DNA from 3 places in the Ferdinandcohnia sp. QZ13 genome. Region 1 is predicted to be linked to each of the others. Evidence: riboswitches for the same ligand, from Rfam matches in the RefSeq annotation. Region 1 holds a riboswitch; each other region holds the start of a gene.
The links. A riboswitch is a leader RNA that binds a small molecule or an ion and turns the genes downstream of it on or off. The one in region 1 is predicted to bind S-adenosylmethionine.
Positions count from the first base shown of each region.

Region 2: it holds a riboswitch for S-adenosylmethionine, as region 1 does, so the genes downstream of both, RGU12_RS09320 (YezD family protein) here and mtnK (S-methyl-5-thioribose kinase) in region 1, are expected to answer to the same signal.
Region 3: it holds a riboswitch for S-adenosylmethionine, as region 1 does, so the genes downstream of both, RGU12_RS22540 (sugar ABC transporter substrate-binding protein) here and mtnK (S-methyl-5-thioribose kinase) in region 1, are expected to answer to the same signal.

Region 1 is NZ_JAVIVW010000001.1:1,048,282-1,053,128, reverse strand. Features, by position in the region: gene mtnA (S-methyl-5-thioribose-1-phosphate isomerase) at 70-1,116, opposite strand; gene mtnK (S-methyl-5-thioribose kinase) at 1,121-2,314, opposite strand; SAM riboswitch class I at 2,543-2,702, opposite strand; gene RGU12_RS05080 (carbon-nitrogen family hydrolase) at 2,784-3,572, opposite strand; gene RGU12_RS05075 (pyridoxal phosphate-dependent aminotransferase) at 3,666-4,841, shown strand.
Region 2 is NZ_JAVIVW010000001.1:1,913,775-1,918,621, reverse strand. Features, by position in the region: gene wrbA (NAD(P)H:quinone oxidoreductase) at 111-722, shown strand; gene RGU12_RS09325 (SH3 domain-containing protein) at 886-2,052, shown strand; SAM riboswitch class I at 2,471-2,571, shown strand; gene RGU12_RS09320 (YezD family protein) at 2,705-2,884, shown strand; gene ssuE (NADPH-dependent FMN reductase) at 3,050-3,601, shown strand; gene RGU12_RS09310 (LLM class flavin-dependent oxidoreductase) at 3,622-4,847, shown strand, end outside.
Region 3 is NZ_JAVIVW010000015.1:1,753,331-1,758,177, forward strand. Features, by position in the region: gene RGU12_RS22530 (ABC transporter permease) at 1-815, opposite strand, end outside; gene RGU12_RS22535 (sugar ABC transporter ATP-binding protein) at 784-2,316, opposite strand; gene RGU12_RS22540 (sugar ABC transporter substrate-binding protein) at 2,360-3,436, opposite strand; SAM riboswitch class I at 3,598-3,754, opposite strand; gene lipL (octanoyl-[GcvH]:protein N-octanoyltransferase) at 3,966-4,793, opposite strand.

The DNA.
Region 1 (4,847 bases):
AAATAGATAGCTCGCGTAATCTGAAAAAATCCAGTGTGCCGCACACTGGATTTCCTTATAAACTCTTTATTATTCAAACAAATGTTTAATCTCGGCCTCAAGATCACCTTGTAGGATCCCTTTTTCCGTAATAATGGCTGTAATAAGTTCATTTGGGGTGACGTCAAACGCTGGATTATACACTTGAACACCTTCTGGAGCTATGCGAACTCCATGTAAATGTGTAACTTCCTCCGGATTTCGTTCCTCAATCGGAATTTCTTCACCACTTTCTAGGGACACATCAAACGTGGATAGAGGTGCAGCAACATAGAATGGAATACCAAATGTTTTGGCTAATATCGCTAAATTAAAAGTGCCAATTTTATTAGCGGTATCTCCATTTGCTGTTATCCGGTCAGCTCCCACGATGATAGCATTGATTCCTTTTTCCATTATCGTATGAGCGGCCATATTGTCTGTAATCAATGTTACATCAACACCTGATTGTAGCAATTCCCATGTGGTTAACCGAGCCCCTTGTAAAACAGGTCGTGTCTCTGAAGCATAGACTTTAAGATTTTTGCCCTGTTGTGCTGCTAAATGGAAGGGCGCAAGTGCAGTGCCGTAGCGAGCAGTTGCAATAGAACCTGCATTACAAATTGTTAATACTTTAAAACCATCCTGGAAGAGCCCAAGAGCATGCTCACCGATTTGGCGACAAACCGCTTCATCTTCTGCTTGAATACGTATGGCCTCAGGGATGAGTGTAGTTTTTGCTTCATTTACGGATGTTGAATCTTGAATACTAGTAACCAAGCGATTTAATGCCCAAATTAAGTTAACAGCAGTTGGGCGTGAGCTCGCTAAATATTCTTTATCTTTAAGGAGTTTTTCCTTAAATTCTTCCAAATTCGTTTCTTCATAGCTCTTTGCAGATAAAGCTAAGCCAAAGGCAGCCGTAATTCCAATTGCCGGAGCCCCACGTACTTTTAAAGAAACGATACTTTCCCATACATCCTCAATTGTAACTAGGTCGATAAATACAGTTTCTAACGGGAGTTTTGTTTGATCTAATAGTTTGATAGAAGTTTCATTCCACTGAACCGATTGTGGAACAGTTTTTATGTTCGTCATGATGTCACTCCTTAGCTGTTTTGTCTACATAGTTTCGTAGAATTCGCAGTTCCTTAATAGACTTACGGTCACGGATTAACGCTTTTCCTAAACGAAGGGCATGCTGTTTCGCTGAGATTCTCTCCTCGAAGTTTTCAATTCCATCCAAATCGGCAACATGGGCTAGCCCGATTGTTCTGCGAATTAACTCACAGCCTGCAAATCCGATTGCATCTTCAAATGCTTGCTCAAGAACATATTCCAAATAGCCATCAGTATCACGGTATTGTTCCACAGCATCCTTTTTCCAAGCATGTGTAAAGGTTGCCAAAAACACATCCCATGTTTTTTCAATATGCTGATAGAGCGGCTCACGGTTTTCGGAATTCCGCGAAATGGCATTTACTAAAAGATTGGCAATGAATTGCCCAAGGTCAAAGCCGAGTGGTCCAAAATAAGCAAATTCCGGATCAATTACTTTTGTCTCTGTCTCGCTTGCGAAAATACTTCCCGTGTGTAAATCCCCATGTAATAAAGCATCTGCTTGTGTTAAGAACTTTTGCTTTAACTTTGCAACCTCAAGCTTAAGTGATTGGTCTACCCAAATTTGCTCAACATCAATTCGTAGCTCTTCTTCAAAGCTATTCGTATCGATATCAAAAAATGGATCGGTGAATACAAGATCCTCCGTAATTTTACACAGGTCAGGGTTAATGAATTTTTGCACTAGCACTTTTTTCTTAAGTGGCTCTAGTCCAAAATCTGATGAATAGAATAGGGTTTTCGCTAAATATGTTCCGATGTGCTCTGATAAAAGAGGGAAGTTTTTACCCTCAATTAGGCCAGCTCTTGCTATTTGTAAACGGGAAAGGTCTTCCATTACTGTAATGGCTAGTTGCTCATCCGTATAATAAACCTTTGGCACAAGTGCTGGTGCATAGTCAGCAGCCGTTAATAATGCATTTGCTTCGATGGTTGCACGTTTAAGGGATAATGGCCAACTCTCTCCAACGACCTTTGCATATGGTAAAGCTTGCTTGATAATGATTCCATTATCGCTATCTATAGGGGTAATATGGAAAACTAGATTTAGATTTCCATCTCCGATTTCTTTGCATTGCAGTACTGTTCCTTCTTCAAACAAGCGAAGACGTGTGGCTAATGCCACCGCTGTACTTTCTGTTAATCGTTCATAAATGGATTGATGTGAAATTGCCATTTTATATACCTCCAGTAATATTTTTTAATATTATTTTTACAGACTGACTTGAAAACGCTTGTCAGACTAGGCGCGCAGCCGAGAGAAGACGCGAATAGAAGTTGCCTTCATGAGCGGACGATTGAGGCAAGCAACGACGTATGCGAGCGTTTTTCAACAGTCTGGGAGGCTTTTCGAACAGAAAAGCCTCTTTCACATTGAAAGAGGCTTGAAGACACAGCATCAAACCTCTTATCTGCCAGGAAATCAAATGTTTCCTGTTGGAATTAGCACCGTGCCTTGTGGGTTTTTCCCTGCGCTATAAAGTTAGCGCCCCATTTTGCAATGGAATTACGGTCGGTTGCTGGGCTTCATAGGGCCAAGTCCCTCTGCCTGCTCTTGATAAGAGATCAAGTATAACGATATTTGAATTTTTTATTAATACTGATGAGAATCATAACAACGAATACACATAATTGTCAATATATTTTTATTTATATAAATCCGGTCGACGATCCTGGAAAATCGGAATTTGCTTTCTAACTTCTTGCACCTTGCTAAGGTCAATTTCCCCAATTAATGTTGTGCTTTCCGTGCCTGCTTCGGCAATAATTGTTCCCCAAGGATCGATAATCATCGAATGACCGCCAAATACGTTATCAGGGTTACTACCAACACAATTACAAGCAACGACATAGCATTGATTTTCAATTGCTCGGCTTAGGAGTAAAGTACGCCAATGCTCAAGCCGAGGAAGTGGCCACTCCGCTACCACGAATAGAATTTCAGCGCCACTTGTTGTATGTGCGCGTATCCATTCAGGGAAGCGTATATCATAGCAAATAACGCCTGCAGCGGGTATGTTCTCAATCGTGAAATCACCTTTTGCTTCGCCAGCTTGTAAATACAAATGCTCATCCATGAGTTGGAAGAGATGGAGCTTACTATATTCACCGATTATTTCTCCGTCACGATTAAAGACAAACATTGTGTTTGTAACGCCATGTTCAGTCTTTTTGGCAATCGAGCCTGCTATAATATTAACTGAATATTGTTTTGCTAAATTTTTTATAAAAGCATTTGTTTCATTCCCGTTATCATCTGCAATTTCATTTAATCTTGTTAAGTCATACCCAGTTGTCCAAAGCTCTGGGAGGACGATAATATCGGGTTTATCCTGGTTCATTGTTTTTTCGATCTCTTCAGAGATAAGATCAAAATTTTCTTGCGGTTTTCCAAATTGAATATCATACTGAATACATGCAATTTTTAGATTCATTGGGAACCTCCTGTGAAATGATACTTTACAAGTTAACTCTAACAATATATGATATTAGACTAGTATTTCAAGTATTTTGAAGAAGGTGTATACATGAAAAATTTCGAACAATCTGAAATCCTGCAAAATTTACCGAAGCAGTTTTTTGCTTCACTTGTTGCAAAGGTGAATAACGTTGTTGCCCAGGGGCACGATGTCATCAATTTAGGTCAGGGAAATCCAGATCAGCCAACCCCAAAACACATCGTTGAGGCATTAAAAAGGGGCGCTGAACAACCGAAATTTCATAAATATTCTCCGTTTCGTGGACATTCTTTCTTAAAGAAGGCAGCAACAGAATTTTATCAACGTGAATACGGAGTTGAACTTGATCCAGATACAGAGGTTGCGATTCTTTTTGGAGGGAAGGCAGGATTAGTTGAGATTCCACAATGCCTATTAAATCCAGGTGATATTGCGTTAGTTCCGGATCCTGGGTATCCCGATTATTGGTCAGGAGTTGAACTTGCTCGAGCCGAAATGGCATATATGCCACTGAAAGCGGAAAATGCCTTTTTACCTGACTACTCAGAACTTGAATCAGAAACGCTTGAAAAAGCAAAAGTTATGTTTTTAAATTATCCTAATAACCCAACCGGAGCTGTAGCGACAAAGGAATTTTTTGAAGAAACCATTTCTTTTGCAAAAGAACATGATATTTGTGTCGTGCATGATTTTGCATATGGTGCAATTGGATTTGAAGGGAAAAGACCAATCAGTTTCTTAGAAATAGACGGGGCCAAGGATATCGGGATTGAAATTTACACACTTTCAAAGACATATAACATGGCCGGATGGAGAGTTGGTTTTGCGGTTGGAAACCCAAGCGTTATCGAAGCTCTAAATCTCATTCAAGACCATATGTATGTTAGTTTGTTCAGTCCAATTCAAGCAGCGGCAGCAACAGCACTAACCGAGTCACAGGACTGTGTAAAAGAACTAGTGGATAAGTACGAATCAAGACGAAACGCCTTCATCGGTGCACTTCAGGACATTGGGTGGGATGTAAAAGCACCTGAAGGTTCTTTCTTCGCATGGCTACCCGTACCTGAAGGATACACATCTGTTAGCTTTGCTGATCTCTTACTTGAAAAAGCTCATGTTGCAGTGGCACCAGGAATTGGATTCGGTGAATATGGTGACCGCTATGTTCGGGTTGGTCTTTTAACAGACGAAGATCGACTAGTTGAAGCCGCAAACCGAATTAAAAAGTTGGATTTGTTTAAATAATAAAAA
Region 2 (4,847 bases), 870 kb from region 1:
ACCTGTCCCACTATCCCGCATATTAAAGCGAATTATAAGAAATAATAGGATGGGTAAGTTATGCGATGTTCCTTTACCACTAAAAATCATCGAAAAAGGAGAATGTAAAATTGTCAAATGTAAAATTAGCAGTCATTTTTTATAGTATGGGTGGAACAAATTATCAGTTATCTAAATGGGCTGAAGAAGGAGCTAAAGAAGCTGGGGCTGAAGTTAAAGTATTAAAGGTTCAGGAATTAGCTCCTGAGTCTGTCATCCAGGGAAATGAAGTATGGAAAGCAACCGTTGAAGCAACAAAGGACGTTCCAGTGGTCACATCGGATGATATTGAATGGGCAGACGCAATTATCTTCAGTGTTCCAACGCGCTTTGGAAATATGCCTTCACAAATGAAACAATTTCTTGATACTCAAGGTGGACTTTGGGCTACTGGAAAAACGGTTAATAAAGTTGTAAGTGCGATGACGTCTGCTCAAAACCCGCATGGTGGACAAGAAGCGACAATCCTTTCGTTATACACAAGTATGATGCACTGGGGAGCGATTATTGCTGCTCCTGGTTATACTGATCCAGTATTATTTGGAGCGGGTGGAAATCCGTACGGAACAAGTGTTACTGTCGGTGAAGATGGAAAAATGATTGATGACGTACAAGCGGCAGTGAAACATCAAGCAAAACGTACTGTTACTGTAGCGGAATGGGTAAAAAAAGCAAATCAATAAACATCTAAAAACATGAATTTGAGACCTTGAATTGCAGTTTATTCGGGTCTCTTTTTTTGTGGGGTTTATTATGTTTAGTTGGAAAAATATTGACAATTCCTCTAGGTGCTATTATCGTAATATAATTATTTGTGTGGTTTTTCAATAGGGGGATAGAAACAGCATGATAAAGAAAAAACAGCTAATCGGAATTATAACAGCATTGATAATTGCTGGAATAATAATTGCAATTACATTTGAGATAGGGAGCAACGATACAGTTGCAACCACTAAGAAGGTAAAAGAAGAAACAGCAACAACTGCTACAATGACAATCGATGCAGATATGGATTTGAAAGACGACAAAACGGTTACCAAAAAAAGTGAGGAATCGGTAAACGAGGAAATTCAAAAAGAAAATGAGGTAAAAGTTGATACTCAAAATACAGAGGATGAGACTATTGTCACTTCTTCTATTTTAGAAAAGCCTGTCACCCAATATGTTAATGTTGGTTCTTTAAACATGCGTAGCGGGGCAGGTACGAATTATCCAGTTGTTATAGCTGTTACGCAAGGACAAGCCCTTATTGTTAGTGAGGTTACCGATTCTTGGAGCAAAGTAAAAATGAATGATAAAACAGGCTGGGTGTATAGTGAATACTTATCCGATACAAAACCTATTGTTGAAAAAAGCGTTGTGGGTGCTACACCGGCCCCATCTACAACTACTGGAACGAAACCTGAAAAAAGTGGGAATATCGCTGATACATTAAAAACGGTTAATGGAAACCACCAGCTTATTCTTGTAACTACAGATGGATACAACACCAATCACGCAACGATTCAAGCGTTTGAGAAGGATGCAAATGGAAAATGGAATCCGATTTTGAACACTACTGGCTATATCGGAAAAAATGGCTTTGCATCCAACAAAAAAGAAGGAGATGGTAAATCACCTGTAGGAAAATATACAATCGGAACAGCTTTTGGACAAAAAGGAAATCCGGGTACAAAATTACCTTTCCGAAACATTACAAATGATGATGTATGGGTAGATGATCCAGAGTCCCCACTTTACAACTCATGGCAGTCAAGAAATGAAACCCAAGGTCAGTGGAAAAGCGCAGAGAATATGATGCATCGTCTATATACCTATGGATTTGTGATCAACTACAATACAGAGCGAACTCCCTATAAAGGAAGTGCGATATTCTTCCATGTTGGCAGTGGTTATACATTGGGGTGTACTGCAACATCGGAAGCAAATGTAATTAAACTTTTGAAGTGGTTAGATCCCGCAAAAAATCCTGTTATTCTTCAGACGCCTGTACAAGAGCTGAACAAATACTAAACTTCTAAAGATAAGTATTACCAGTAATATCCAGAAGTCTTGGCATAAAGTGTATTTAAGCTATAAGTATTACCGGTTATTTCCAGAAGCCTAAGCATAAAGAGTATTTAAGTTATAAGTATCGCCAGTAATCTCCAGAAGTCTTAGCATAAAAAGTGTTTAAGTTATGGATATTACCAGTAATCTCCAATAGTCCGCATATAAATAGTGTATAAGCTGTTAGTTTTATCAATAATCTCCAAACCCAAAAAAGTGTTTATGTCCCAAGAGTTCTATCATCATACCCAAACTCATGAACGCAACTATGACTAAATAACTAAAAGTTCCCTCTTTTAAAAATTTTTGGATAAAGTGATTGACAGAATGTAAAATTCCATGTAATTTTATATCAACAAACAACAACTTAATTACCTATTGATTCTTATCCAGAGAGGCGGAGGGACTGGCCCGACGAAGCCTCGGCAACAGACATTATGTACTGTGCCAATTCCAGCAAGCATTTTGCTTGAAAGATAAGAAGAGCGTATTCGAACTATGCATGTATGCCCTCTTCTTGTTAGAAGAGGGTTTTTATTTTGGCCAAAATGAACATCTGCCATACTGGTCAACCAGGGCAATGAAATGATATACATCTTGTACAAGGAGGAGTGACATGGCAAAACTTGAGGAACAAAAGGTGAAACATATTTTATCAACCTTGGAGAATCTAGAATTTGGATCAATTGTAATTACTGTCCATAATGGGGAAATCACCCAAATTGATGCGACGGAAAAGAAGCGTTTTTCATTACAAAAATCCACATCATCCCAAAAACAAACCACGAAAAAATAATTTGCCGATTAGACCACTAAAGGCATCTTTATTTTCAAAGCGTCCACGATTGACGTTTTGAATAAAGATGTCTTTTTTATTTCCTTTTTTCTTTGGAAGGGGGAGGTTGATGGTTCAATAACTCATAAGAAAAGATTTCAATAAAAAGGAGAAAGGATGATCAAAATGAGCGAAATCGTTATTTTATCGGGAAGTCCTTCAGAAAGTTCTAGAACGGATTTGGTTCTACAGTTTGTAGGGAAAAAGCTTAAACAGGAAGGTTTTACAATCACACATGTATCCGTGAGAGATATTCCTTCTGATGACATATTTAATCTGAAGTTTGATAGTCCAGCCATTAAGGATCTAACTTCATTAATCCAAGGGGCAGAAGGTGTGATTGTAGGATCGCCCGTTTACAAGGCAGCGTACACAGGAGTGCTGAAAGCTGTACTAGATTTGCTGCCACAAGATGTGTTAGCAAGAAAAACCGTTTTGCCAATTATGACAGGCGGAAGCCCAGCACATTTACTAGCAATTGACTTCAGCCTCAAACCATTATTGGCCGCATTAAAGGGGCAAAGCATGCAAGGAGTTTACTTCCAAGATTGCCAAATCGATAAAACACAAGTGATTACCCCTATTACCGATGTAAATGTGTTAGAAAGACTGAAAAAAGAGCTTTATTACTTTGTTGAAGCAGTCAAACAGAATAAAGCTTTTGCTTTAAAACATTAATAAAAAAGGAGCTAATAACAATGACAAAGAAAAGAATTTATTTAAATGCATTTGATATGAACTGTGTGGGGCATCAATCTCCAGGTCTGTGGACACATCCAGAGGATCAATCACACCGCTATAAAGATAGTGAATATTGGATTGAACTAGCAAAGCTTTTAGAGAAGGGTCGATTCGATGCAATATTTCTAGCAGATGTACTGGGGCCTTATGATGTGTATCAAGGCTCTAGAGATGCCGCTATCCGTCAGGGTACCCAAACACCTGTAAATGACCCATCCCTTGTTGTGCCATTAATGTCAGCGGTGACAAAGCATTTAGGATTCGGAGTTACGGCATCTGTCACGCATGAGCATCCTTATACATTTGCTCGCAGGATGTCGACGCTGGATCATATTACAAAGGGGCGTGTCGGCTGGAATATTGTCACTTCTTACTTAAAAAGCGCCGCTGTGAATATGGGATTGGAAGACCAAATTAAACATGATGAGCGGTACGATATTGCTGAAGAATATTTACAAGTTTGCTATAAGTTATGGGAAGGTAGCTGGGAGGATAATGCAGTTTTAGTAGACAAACAGAATCAAATTTTTGCAGACCCAAGTAAGGTCCATGATATCAACCATGAAGGCAAATATTTTAAAGTCCCAGGAGCACACCTATGTGAGCCTTCTCCACAAAGAACGCCGGTACTCTATCAGGCAGGAACTTCCACAAAAGGCCGCGCTTTTGCTGGTCAAAATGCTGAGCTTATCTTTATTGGGGCACCGACTAAAAACGCTGCTAGGCATTCTGTAAAAAAACTCCGTGAAGAGGCAATAAAGGCAGGTAGGACACCAGAGGAAATAAAAATTCTTACTTGTATTACTCCGATCGTGGGTCGAACTGAAGAGGAAGCACATAATAAGTTCAATGAATATCAAAAACATGTGAGCTATGAAGGGGCACTCGCACTACTTGGGGGATGGACTGGAATTGATTTTTCAGAGTATGGTCCCCATGAAAATCTTAAGTTTGTCAAAAATGATGCGATTCAATCGACAGTTGAAAACTTTACTAGAATTGATTCGGGTAAAAATTGGACGATCGATGAAATAAAAAAATACACGGGAATTGGTGGATTAGGTCCGGTCACGGTTGGAAGTCCAGAACAGGTTGCAGATGATTTGGAAAGTTGGGTAAAAGATACTGGAGTAGATGGATTTAACATTGCGTACGCGATTACTCCTGGTACATTTAAAGATTT
Region 3 (4,847 bases), on a different contig from region 1:
GCACCAAGCACGGAAAATCCAACAAACACAGCAGCCACTGACTCCATTAACAACGAAGCACCTGCATCAATTTGCCCTGAGCCAACGCGCGCTGTAAACAAGATCCCTGCCATTGACGCAAACACACCAGATACCGTATAAGCAACCAGCTTCACCTTGTTTGTGTTGATTCCTGATAGTCTTGCCGCTTCAGCATTTCCGCCTGTCATGTATAAAATCCGTCCCCATCTTGTATGGTTGAGAATCACATAAGCAAGAAGCACAAAAACAAGCATAATCCAGACTGGAACCGGGAGTCCTAGCATCTCGCCTTGCCCAATCCACAAAAATGCAGAACTAAACTCACCTGGTGCAGTCCCTCCGCTAGTTAATGGCATATGGTTGTAGATAGAGTACCCTTCCGTGTAGGTCCGGTGTAAACCTGACACGATATACATCATTCCAAGTGTCGCGAGTAGATCCGGTATTCCTATCTTTACGATTAAAAACGTATTGACTAGTCCTACAGCAACTCCAACTAAAAGTGGTAGAAGCAGAACCACCCAAAGCGGTAATTCATACCACACCATCAATGACGCCGTGATTACAACCGACAACGACATCGTTGACCCAACCGATAAATCAAAGCCGTCAACAACCAGTGTAAAGGTCACCCCTAACGCAAGGAGTGTCACGATTGAGATTGACCTTAAGATATCGGATAGATTGCCATATGAAAAAAAGGCATCATTTACAAAACTAAAATAGATTAAGATAAAGCTCATTAATACAATTGCCCCGTATTTAAACAAGAAGCTGATGATATTCCCTTTCATGTACGTCTTCCTTTCCACCGCTAGCATACAAGAGGATTTTATCCTGTGTTGCCTCTTCTCGCGAAAGTTCTTTCACAATTTCCCCGTCATACATGACTAGAATTCGATCTGAAATTCGGATGATTTCATCAATTTCAGAGGAAAAATAAAGGATCCCTTTCCCCTCATCGGCGAGGGAATAGATAAGCTGGAAAATATCCTGCTTTGCACCGACATCCACCCCTTTTGTCGGCTCATCAAACAAATAGAGATTCGCATTTCGAGATACCCATTTCCCAATTGCAACCTTTTGCTGGTTTCCCCCACTTAAATGCTCAGCCAACACTTCCGTATCTTTCGCCTTGATCCCAAGCAATTCAATGATAGAGCTAGCATAGCTTTTCTCAGCCTTCCGATCCATGAATAAAAACGGTGAGAATTTTTTCAAATTAGCAAAGGATAGATTCGTAGAGATTGACTCGTGAACGAACAGTCCTTCCTTACGACGCTCCTCTGAAACAAGTGCTACCCCCGCTTCAATTGCCTGCTGGGAATGCGTAAAATGTCGTGACTTGCCCTTTACTTTGACTTCACCCTGTTCGTAGGAGCGGAGACCAAACAATGTTTTCGCAAGCTCCGTTTTTCCGGCACCTACCAATCCAACAACCCCAACAATTTCCCCCTCGGAAACCGTAAACGATACATTGGCAAGCTTTTCTCCATCATCAAGACCACTCACCTCTAAAAGAAGGTCACCCCTCACTGTCTTCCGTTTCGTGGATTGTTCTTTATAGGAATTACCAAGCATCGTTTCAATAACGGTTTTTTGGGTAACTTCTTTCGTCGAAAAAGTAGTAATCGTTTTCCCATCGCGCATAATCGTTAAGCGGTCACAGATTTCAAACACTTCTGGAAGCCGGTGTGAAATAAAAATACAGCCGACTCCCTTATCCTTCAATGTTTTTACGATTTCAAATAGATGCTTCGTTTCTTCAATCGATAAAGGCGCTGTTGGTTCGTCAAAAATAATGACCTTTGCCTCATGGGCGAGTGCTCTTGCGATTAGCACTAATTGTTTTTCAGCTAGTGACAGCTCCAATGCTTGTTTCGTCATTGGAATGTCTGTTACATTCAAAAGCTTTAAAATCGAAGCTGCTTTTTCACGAAGCTTTCGTTTATTGATAAATAAGCTCTTTTCAGTCGAAAACGTATCTAGCAAAATGTTTTCAGCAACGGTGAGCTGCGGTACAATCACAGTGTCGACCTCTTGATAGACACAGTGGATTCCATGTGTTTTCGCATCCTTTGGATTACGAATGTTGATCGTTTCGCCTTCAAGGGTAATCACCCCTGTATCAAGCTCATAAGCACCCGATAGAATTTTCATCAGCGTGCTCTTTCCCGCTCCATTTGCACCAAGTAAGGCATGAACCTCACCAGCTTCTAGTTCAAAAGAAGCCTGCTCCAGCGCAATCACCTTTCCAAAGCTTTTTGTTATTTCCTTCATGTCGAGTAAGGGCATCTACATATCCTCCTTTACAGAGAACCTTTGAAGGCCCTCTCTTTTACTCTCCAGCTTCAAGCTTTTTCAACTCGTCTGTGTAGCCTTGTTCGCTTTTACCCCAGCCTTCAATGTACTGGTCAAGCTCGGCAGTTGTTATTTGTTCTCCTGGAAGTGCATCCTTTGTTACGAAAACAGGTTCTAATTTTACGCGTTCAGGTGTTTCGTCACCGTTTAGTTTTTGGTATGCAAAACGAACTTGGATACGTCCGATATCTTTTGGATCAACCGCTGCCGACGCAACCCATGGGCTATTATCCGCTTGAATCATTTGTAAATCCTCATCGCTCATGTCAATTCCGTACACTTTAATATCTGTACGTCCTGCTTGTTGAATGGCACGAACAGCACCCTTTGCAAACTCATCCCACGCTGCCCAAACCGCTGTAATTTGACCTTCCTCAGGGTATTGTTTTAAAAGAGCTTCCATCTGTGCTTGTGTATCTAAAGCCGTGTTTGCCGTAGCGGCACCAAATGTTGCGATCTCTTTTATGCCTGTGTTGTTATCAAGAAACTCTTGGTAGGCCAACTGACGTCTTTCCATTGGTGCGAAGCCCGCAACCCAAATTTTTACGATATTTGCTTCACCACCAGCGTCTTCTGCCAATTTTTCAAGTGTCATTTGTGCCATTTGCTGGTCACCTTGTTCAAGAACGGTTACACCTTCCACTTCCACTTCTGCATCAAAAACAACAACTGGAATTCCTTTATCGACTGCCTTTTGAACAGAACTTTGTAGTGCTTCCTTTGTTCCATGGTCAATTAAAATGGCATCGAAGCCCTGGTTTAACGCTGCATCTACGTTTGACGCCATTTTCGCGAGGTCACCATCAGATGTAAAAACCGTTGTTTCTCCTGCGAACTTTTTCACTTGTTCCTCAACACCCTCAATATATTGCGCTGAGAATGTTCCTAAGTTTTGCTGCATGATTAACGCAACTTTTTTGTTTGCTAATGGATGATCAGAATTCTTTACTTCTGTACTATCTGTTTTCGTTGTTTCTTCAGCTACTTTCGGTTGGCAGCCAACTAGTACTGCAATAATTAATAATGTCGTGAATAATAGTTTTGATAATTTCATTTAATTTTCTCCCCTTCTTTTGTATGTAATCTTATTTTTCACATCTGTTTACTCAAGTTGAAAACCCATCACTCTCCTGTTTGTTGAGGCTTCTTTTTGAAGATGTAAAAAAGCCTCTTTCTTATCAGAAAGAGGCTTGAAGCATACAAAAGTCTTCGCACCTCTTATCTACCAGAAAGAATCATCCTTCTGTTGGAATTAGCACCGTGCCTTGCGGGTTGTTTACCCGGCGAACTAAGTCGCCCCATTTCACAATGGTATTACGGTCGGTTGCTGGGCGTCATCGGGCCAAATCCCTCAGCCTACTCTTGATAAGAGAAAATACAGCAATCATATTCAAATATCTTACTTGACGAGAATCATATCATGGTCAAAAACAAATTTCAATATTTTTATTATAAAAAATATTTTAATAGTGGGAAAGGAAGTAATTTGCCTTTTTTCGTATCATGACGCATATGTGCCCGACTAACGCGCAATTAACAGCTTCCACAAAAAAAGGGACCAGGAGAACCGTCCCCCTGGACCCTTATAATACTTTGTTATTCCGTTCGAGCACTCGTAAAAGGTTTTGCTCGAATAATGGCATTTCTTCTTCGGTAAGCTGTGAAGCGAAGATACTTTCACTTTCGTTTTTTAGGGTTTGAAGTAGCAGTAACATGACGGTTTGGACAGTAAGATTAGGATCAATCAATTCTGCCAAGGACGCCATCGTTTCGGGCTTTACATCCGGATAGACAAATTTCGTCTCTGCCCCTTGCAGCCCCACCTCGTAAAATTTTCGAATGATTTCTGCACGCTCAGATCCACTTCCTGTCACACCTAAATATATTTGGACAGCCACCCCATTACGAAGACGACGCTGGGAGATTCCTGCAAACTTTTTCCCATCTATACTTAAATCATAACTTCCTGGACAATATGAACCGACAACCTCTCGTGCTACTATGTCGACTTCATAGCCATCGAACATTTTTCGAATCAACTCAAGCATTGTATCGTAGCCACGGTTGATATCAATGCCTTTTTCTGTTTCAGGAAAGATAAGCGAGATGTTTAGCACTCCCTCATCAAGAACCACTGCTAGTCCGCCCGAATTTCGTACGATTGCACGAAAGCCCATTGACTCAAGGAGCTCTATCCCCTCCTCAAGAAAGGGAAGTTTCGTATCCTGAATCCCAAGCACAATGGTCTGATGATGAACCCAGGCCCTTGCAGTAGCTGGTGAATCTCCTTTTCCTACAAATGCACAAAGCGTATCATCTATCGCAAACGATTGCAATGCATCAAATTGATAGCCTAAACTTGATTGATCTATAATCCGCCAGCTTGGCTGGTGTAAAAGACTTTCGGTCATACGTCATACTCCTATTACACAAAAGGTACTTTTTTAAAAATCGCAAATGCAAAT